3 regions of the Serratia proteamaculans genome follow, and region 3 is predicted to be linked to each of the others. Evidence: predicted binding sites of a transcription regulator. Region 3 holds the regulator's gene; each other region holds the start of a gene.
What was found. The regulator PurR, encoded in region 3, represses purine synthesis genes. The targets are predictions, from matches to a motif close to CANGCAAACGTTTGCNTG.
Positions count from the first base shown of each region.

Region 1: purM (phosphoribosylformylglycinamidine cyclo-ligase) is a predicted target of PurR. The motif match lies at 1,291-1,308, and genes of this name have one in related genera.
Region 2: cvpA (colicin V production protein) is a predicted target of PurR. The motif match lies at 1,140-1,157, and genes of this name have one in related genera.

Region 1 covers NZ_OX461105.1:3,985,078-3,987,349, reverse strand. The annotation lists gene purN (phosphoribosylglycinamide formyltransferase) at 1-169, opposite strand, end outside; gene purM (phosphoribosylformylglycinamidine cyclo-ligase) at 169-1,206, opposite strand; gene upp (uracil phosphoribosyltransferase) at 1,462-2,088, shown strand; gene uraA (uracil permease) at 2,150-2,272, shown strand, end outside.
Region 2 covers NZ_OX461105.1:3,759,565-3,761,836, forward strand. The annotation lists gene purF (amidophosphoribosyltransferase) at 1-560, opposite strand, end outside; gene cvpA (colicin V production protein) at 582-1,082, opposite strand; gene dedD (cell division protein DedD) at 1,315-2,079, opposite strand; gene folC (bifunctional tetrahydrofolate synthase/dihydrofolate synthase) at 2,080-2,272, opposite strand, start outside.
Region 3 covers NZ_OX461105.1:2,377,743-2,380,014, forward strand. The annotation lists gene punR (DNA-binding transcriptional activator PunR) at 1-629, shown strand, start outside; gene purR (HTH-type transcriptional repressor PurR) at 626-1,651, opposite strand; gene cydH (cytochrome bd-I oxidase subunit CydH) at 1,975-2,064, shown strand; gene sodB (superoxide dismutase [Fe]) at 2,121-2,272, opposite strand, start outside.

The DNA of each region.
Region 1 (2,272 bases), 1.6 Mb from region 3:
GCGCATGGGCGGCAATGCCTGCCGCTTCTGCACGTTGCAGGCCATAAGCCTGTGCCCGGTTGCTGAATACCGCCACAATTTCGGCGGCAATTCGGCCCTGCTGGCAGGCGTCAATCAGCGCCTGGAGATTACTCCCCTGGCCGGAGACCAACACCACGATCTTTTTCATCAGTTGATGACCACTTGTTGTTCGTCAGAAGAAGCGGTCAGTTTACCGATCTTCCAGGCTTTTTCACCGGAGGCAGTCAACAATGCGATGGCGGATTCAACCAATTCTTCCGGCAGTGCGATCACCATGCCCACGCCACAGTTAAAGGTGCGGTACATTTCATGACGGCTGACATTACCGGTCTGCTGCAGCCAGGTGAAGACGGCCGGCCACTGCCAGCTGGATTCGTCGATCACCGCCTGCATACCTTCCGGCAGCACGCGCGGGATGTTTTCCCAGAAGCCGCCACCGGTCAGGTGAGCGATAGCATGGACGTCGATTTTCTCGATCAGCTCCAGCACGGATTTCACATAAATCTTGGTCGGTGCCAGCAGATGGTCAGCCAGCGTTTGGCCTTCCAGATCGGTGGTGGTTGGGTCGGTGTTGCTGACTTCCAGGATTTTGCGCACCAGCGAGTAGCCGTTGGAGTGCGGGCCGGAAGCGCCCAGGGCGATCAAGGCATCGCCGGACTGAACCTTGCTGCCGTCGATGATTTCGGATTTCTCGACCACCCCGACGCAGAAGCCGGCCACGTCGTAATCTTCACCATGGTACATGCCCGGCATTTCGGCGGTTTCACCCCCAACCAGCGCACAACCAGACTGCTTGCAGCCTTCGGCGATACCGGTAATCACGCTGGCCGCGGTGTCCACGTCCAGTTTGCCGGTCGCGAAGTAATCCAGGAAGAACAGCGGCTCGGCGCCCTGTACCACCAAATCGTTCACACACATTGCAACCAGATCGATGCCGATGGTGTCGTGTCGTTTCAGGTCCATCGCCAGACGCAGCTTGGTGCCTACGCCGTCGGTACCGGACACCAGAATCGGCTCGCGGTATTTCTGCGGCAACGCACACAGGGCGCCAAAACCGCCCAGACCACCCATCACTTCAGGGCGGCGGGTCTGTTTAACTACACCTTTGATGCGGTCTACCAATGCATTGCCAGCATCGATATCGACACCTGCGTCTTTATAGCTGAGAGAGGTTTTGTCGGTCACTGCGCGATCCCCACGACGGTTTGCGGTTTGAAAACTGTGCATCCGGCATTGATTCCGGACTAAGGCGCGGCAATTCTAACAGCGCAGGCAAACGTTTGCGAGTGGCTTGTGAACCAGCTCCGCTTTTTCGTCATCTATACTGTTATTCAATCTTTTGTTGATCCCGATCGGGCTATAGTGGGTGGCGCAGTCGGCAAAAGGAGGTATAATCCGGCGATTTTTTTGGCCGTCAACCACCTTAATAGGAGAAAAATGATGAAGATCGTTGAGGTGAAACACCCGCTGGTGAAACACAAGCTTGGCCTGATGCGTGAAAATGACATCAGCACCAAACGCTTCCGTGAGCTGGCTTCGGAAGTGGGTAGTTTGCTGACCTATGAAGCGACCGCCGATCTGGAAACAGAGAAAGTGACCATCGATGGCTGGTGTGGTCCGGTTGAAATAGACCAGATTAAAGGGAAAAAAATTACCGTTGTGCCTATCCTGCGTGCCGGTCTGGGCATGATGGAAGGGGTGCTGGAAAACGTCCCTAGCGCACGCATCAGCGTGGTTGGCGTTTACCGTGACGAAGAAACCCTGGAGCCGGTACCTTATTTCCAAAAGTTGGTTTCCAATATCGAAGAGCGTTTGGCCCTGGTTGTTGACCCGATGCTGGCGACCGGTGGCTCGATGATCGCCACTATCGATCTGCTGAAGAAAGCCGGCTGCAACAGCATCAAGGTGCTGGTACTGGTAGCGGCCCCAGAAGGTATCGCCGCGCTGGAGAAAGCACACCCGGACGTCGAGCTGTACACCGCTTCTATCGATCAATGCCTGAATGACAAGGGCTACATCGTGCCGGGCCTGGGTGATGCCGGCGATAAGATATTTGGTACCAAATAAAAATTGAAGCCGACGTGAGTCGGCTTTTTTTTGACCGGAAAATAATTAGAGGAAAAACCCCATGACCCGTCGCGTCATCGGCGTCAGTGAACGCCCGCCGCTACTGCAGACCATTCCACTCAGCTTCCAGCATCTGTTCGCCATGTTTGGCGCTACGGTGCTGGTGCCTATCCTGTTCAAGATT
Region 2 (2,272 bases), 1.4 Mb from region 3:
CCGTTAGGGTCACGGAACGCCAGCAGACCGTGGCCGATGATCATCGCTACGCAGGCGTATGCGCCACGCAGTTGCTGATGCATGGCGGCAACGGCGGTGAAAATGTTGTCGGACTCCAGCGGATAATGTTGGAAACGGTCCAGCTCACTGGCCAGTACGTTCAGCAGGATCTCGGAATCGGAGGTGGTGTTGATATGGCGGCGGCCGCTTTCAAACAGCTTTTGGCGCAGCTCATGGGCGTTGGTCAGGTTACCGTTGTGGGCCAGCGTAAGGCCGAACGGCGAGTTGACATAGAAAGGTTGAGCCTCTGAGGCACTGGAGCTGCCAGCCGTCGGGTAGCGCACATGGCCAATACCCATGTTGCCCTGCAAGCGCTGCATATGGCGTGCCTCAAACACATCCTTCACCAGACCGTTGGCTTTACGCAGACGGAACCCATTATGGGCATCTATGGTGACGATGCCTGCGGCATCCTGGCCACGGTGCTGAAGCACCATCAACGCATCATAAATCGACTGGTTTACCGGCATAAAACCGGCGATACCGACAATACCGCACATGTTGTCTTTTCCTCATCAGCGCTACCGCCCCGGTAAATGGGTCGGCAAGAAACTCGACGTGCTCTGCAGGTAGTCAAAGAACCACCTGATGATGTAACTGAACTGGGGGATCAGCTGCGACTGTTTCCAGTCGGTACTTTGTGAAAAGCCGGTAAAGGTATCCAGGAAAAACAGTATCGCCGAAACGATCAACACGCCGCGCAGTGCGCCGAAACAGACGCCCAGCACCCGGTCGGTGCCTGATAACCCGGTTTTCTCTACCAGTGAGCTAATCACATAGTTAACAATAGCGCCTACGATCAGGGTCGCGATAAACAAGATGGCAATCGCGATGCCGTTTCGCACCAGTTCATCTTCAAAACGAGTGAAGTAGACTGCAAGGTAAGAGTAAAAATGGCTGGCAACAAAAAACGCACATCCCCATGTCACAAGTGACAATGCTTCGCGAACAAACCCTCGGATCAGGCTCACCAGAGCCGAAAATCCAATCACCGCTATAATGACGTAATCAATCCAGACCATGAACTATTCCAATGATGAATCGCCCCTGCATCCATTTCGCGGCGAATTCTAACAGAAAACGTAAACGTTTGCGTAGGGGTTTTCCTACCACGTTACAAATAAAAAACGGCGATAAAAAAATTCCCAATCGCCGCGCCTACATAGGCCATTTCAGCTACGAAAGGCACATTATTTTTAATGATTATATCGGCATCCATCGTTTCAGGGGCACAGCATGCTGTGCCCCCTCATCTTAACGTACGCCGTACGGCTTCACCTGACCGCTCAAACCACTGATCGAGTTCAGCGCGGACAGCGAAGACTGCAGCTTCTGTTTCGAGGCGTCCGGACCGACATAAATCCGGGTGATCTGCCCCTGTACCGGCGTTGACGGCACGGTAAAGGCGCGATAGCCGGACAGCCTGAGCGATGCCACCACCTCATTGACCTTGGCGGCGTTCTTCAGCGCGCCGAGCTGCACCACATAAGCCTGCCCCGCCGGCGCTTTCTCTTCCGCCGGCTTCTGCACAGGTGCAGGTTCAGGCTTGGGTACTGGCGTTGGCTCAGGTTTCGGCTCCGGCCGGGTTTCAGGTTTCACCACCGGCTTCACTTCTACCGGCTTCGGCTGCTGCACCGGTTTTGGCTTCACCTCTACCGGTTTCGGTTTTGGCTGTGGCGTCGGCTGTAGTGTCGGCTGTGGACGGGTTTCGACCTGCGGCGTAACCAACGTCGGCTGCTGCGTCGGCTGGCGAACTGCCTGCTGCGCTGCGGCCTCATTGGCCGCCTGCTGCTCAACCAACGCGCCCGCCCCTTCCGGCGGCTGTGCCGGTAGCGGTTGGCTTACCGGTGGCAGCACGTCGTTTTCTTCCACATCACCGGCCTTTGGCACCAATGGAATGGCGGCGAATTCGTCCTCATAATGCTTCTTTTTACCGTCCAGCAGCCCTGGCAGGATAATCACCCCCAGCGCGACCAAAATAACGGTACCGACCAATCGGTTTTGAAATTTACTTGCCACTCACACTCCCCGCATCTCGTCTAACGCCGCCATAACCTGTGCAACGGTGTGGAACGATCCACAGACGATCACAATATCCTGAATATCTGCGTCCTGCATAGCCTGACGCCAGGCAGTTTCGACATCGGCAAACTGCCGCGGTTCCGTCAAATATTGCGCCAACAGTTCAACGCTGGCCCCGCGCGGCCCGTCC
Region 3 (2,272 bases):
GCTGTCGCCAACTGGTGCTGGATTTTTACCGCCATTTCCCCGACGTTGAACTGATGGTGCAACCGGAGGTGTTTAACGGTGTGTGGGATGCGCTGGTGGATGGGCGTGCCGATATGGCGATTGGGGCGACGCGGGCAGTGCCGGTCGGCGGCGGGTATGCTTTTCGCGATATGGGGGATATGCGCTGGTTGTGCGTGGTCAGCCCGCAGCATCCGCTGGCGGCGCTGGAAGGGCTGCTGAACGACGATCAGCTTCGGCCTTTCCCATCGCTGTGTCTGGAAGATACCTCACGCAACCTGCCCAAACGAGTCACCTGGACGCTGGACAACCAACGGCGGTTGGTGGCGCCGGACTGGGCCTCGGCGTTGGATTGCCTGTGTGCAGGCCTGTGCGTCGGCATGATGCCTGCGCATCAGGCATTGCCGTTGGTGCAGCGCGGGGAACTGGTGGCGTTGCAGTTGCAACAGCCGTTTCCGGCCAGCCCTTGTTGCCTGACCTGGCAGCAGAATACGCCATCACCGGCGATGGCCTGGCTGTTGGACTACCTGGGGGACAGTGAAACCTTGAATCAGGAATGGTTAAGCGAAGTGACGCCGGAAACCGCAGAGGCTTCCGGCGCTAACGACTAGCGGCGGTAATCGATGAAAGGGCCGTCAGCGACCGAGCGGCGCTCAACCAGCTTGGGATGCACTTCAATCACCTGCGACTCTTCGCGCTTGCTGATGATACGGTCCAGCAACATGGTGAATGCCATCTCACCCAAACGCTCTTTCGGTTGATGAATGGTGGTCAGCGCCGGGGTGAAATAGCGGGCGTTACGTACGTTATCGTAGCCAATCACCGAGATGTCCTGCGGTACGCGCAGCCCAAGTTCATCGGCGGCGCAGATCGCACCCATCGCCATGATATCGCCACCGCAGAATACCGCGGTCGGGCGATGCTTCTGCGACAATATCTGGTGCATGGCCTTGTAGCCGGATTCTGGCTCAAAGTCACCCTGGACAATCCATTCGTCGCGAACTTCGATATTGGCTTCTTCCATGGCCTTTAAAAAGCCCTGATGGCGGCCGCCACCGGTATTACGCGCCAACTGACCCGGAATGGCGCCGATATCACGGTGGCCGCGCTCGATCAGATAACGCCCGGCCAAATAGCCACCTTCGAAGGCATTATCGATAATGGTATCGGTAAAATCACCGCGCGCGGTACCCCAGTCCATCACCATCATTGGGATGTTGCGATAGTCTTCCAGCATGCCGAGCAATTGGTCCGGGTATTCCGAACACATGACCAGCAGACCATCGACGCGTTTTTGTGCCAACATCGCCAGATAGGCACGCTGTTTGTCCAGATTGTTGTGCGAGTTACACAGGATCAGCGTATAGCCTTTGCTGTAGCAACTGTTTTCCACCGCCTCGATCACTTCGGCAAAGTAGGGGGCTTCGCTGGAGGTCGCCAGCAAACCAATCGATTTGGTGTGATTGACCTTCAGGCTACGCGCCACGGCGCTGGGTGAATAGTGCAGCTCTTTAATCGCGGCAGCCACGGCCGTTTTTGTCTCTTCGGCGACGAAACGAGTCTTATTGATGACGTGCGAAACGGTGGTGGTGGAAACGCCAGCGCGTTTGGCCACATCTTTAATCGTTGCCATGTAAAGAATGACTCCTGAACTCACATGTTGCAGCATGTAAGTGTGATGTTAATCGTTTGCCTGCGTAGATCCTTCTCCAAAGAAGCGAAAACTGAGTTTTTAGTGTGTTGAAGTCGTCAGCGCTTGGTCAGGAGGGGCATTTTGCCGGTACACAGTTGTGAACTGCGAATTTTGTCCCATATTGAACAAAAGGGGAAGAGGTAATCGATATAATAAACCGGGAAATGATAACAAGATTTTATTGGCTAACTGTGTGAAAATGGTTTGACGCATTAATTGTGTGCCTTTTACCCTTGGGAAACCCAATCTGAAAAGGAGTTGTAATGGATACCGATCTGAAAATGTCACTGTTCACCACCGTCTGTGCGCTGGCCGTGATTATTGCTTTCAGCTTCACCGCTGCTTTGAACTGATCCCCTTAAGTAAAACAGGCGCAGCCCGCTGCGCCTGATTGCTCTTTCCCTCAGCTTTACGCCAGGTTTTTCTCCACAAATGCCCAGTTAACCAGCGCCCAGAAGTTTTCCAGGTAGGCCGGCCGCGCATTGCGGTAATCGATGTAGTAGGCGTGTTCCCAAACGTCGACGGTCAGCAGCGGTTTATCTTCACCGGTCAACGGTGTAG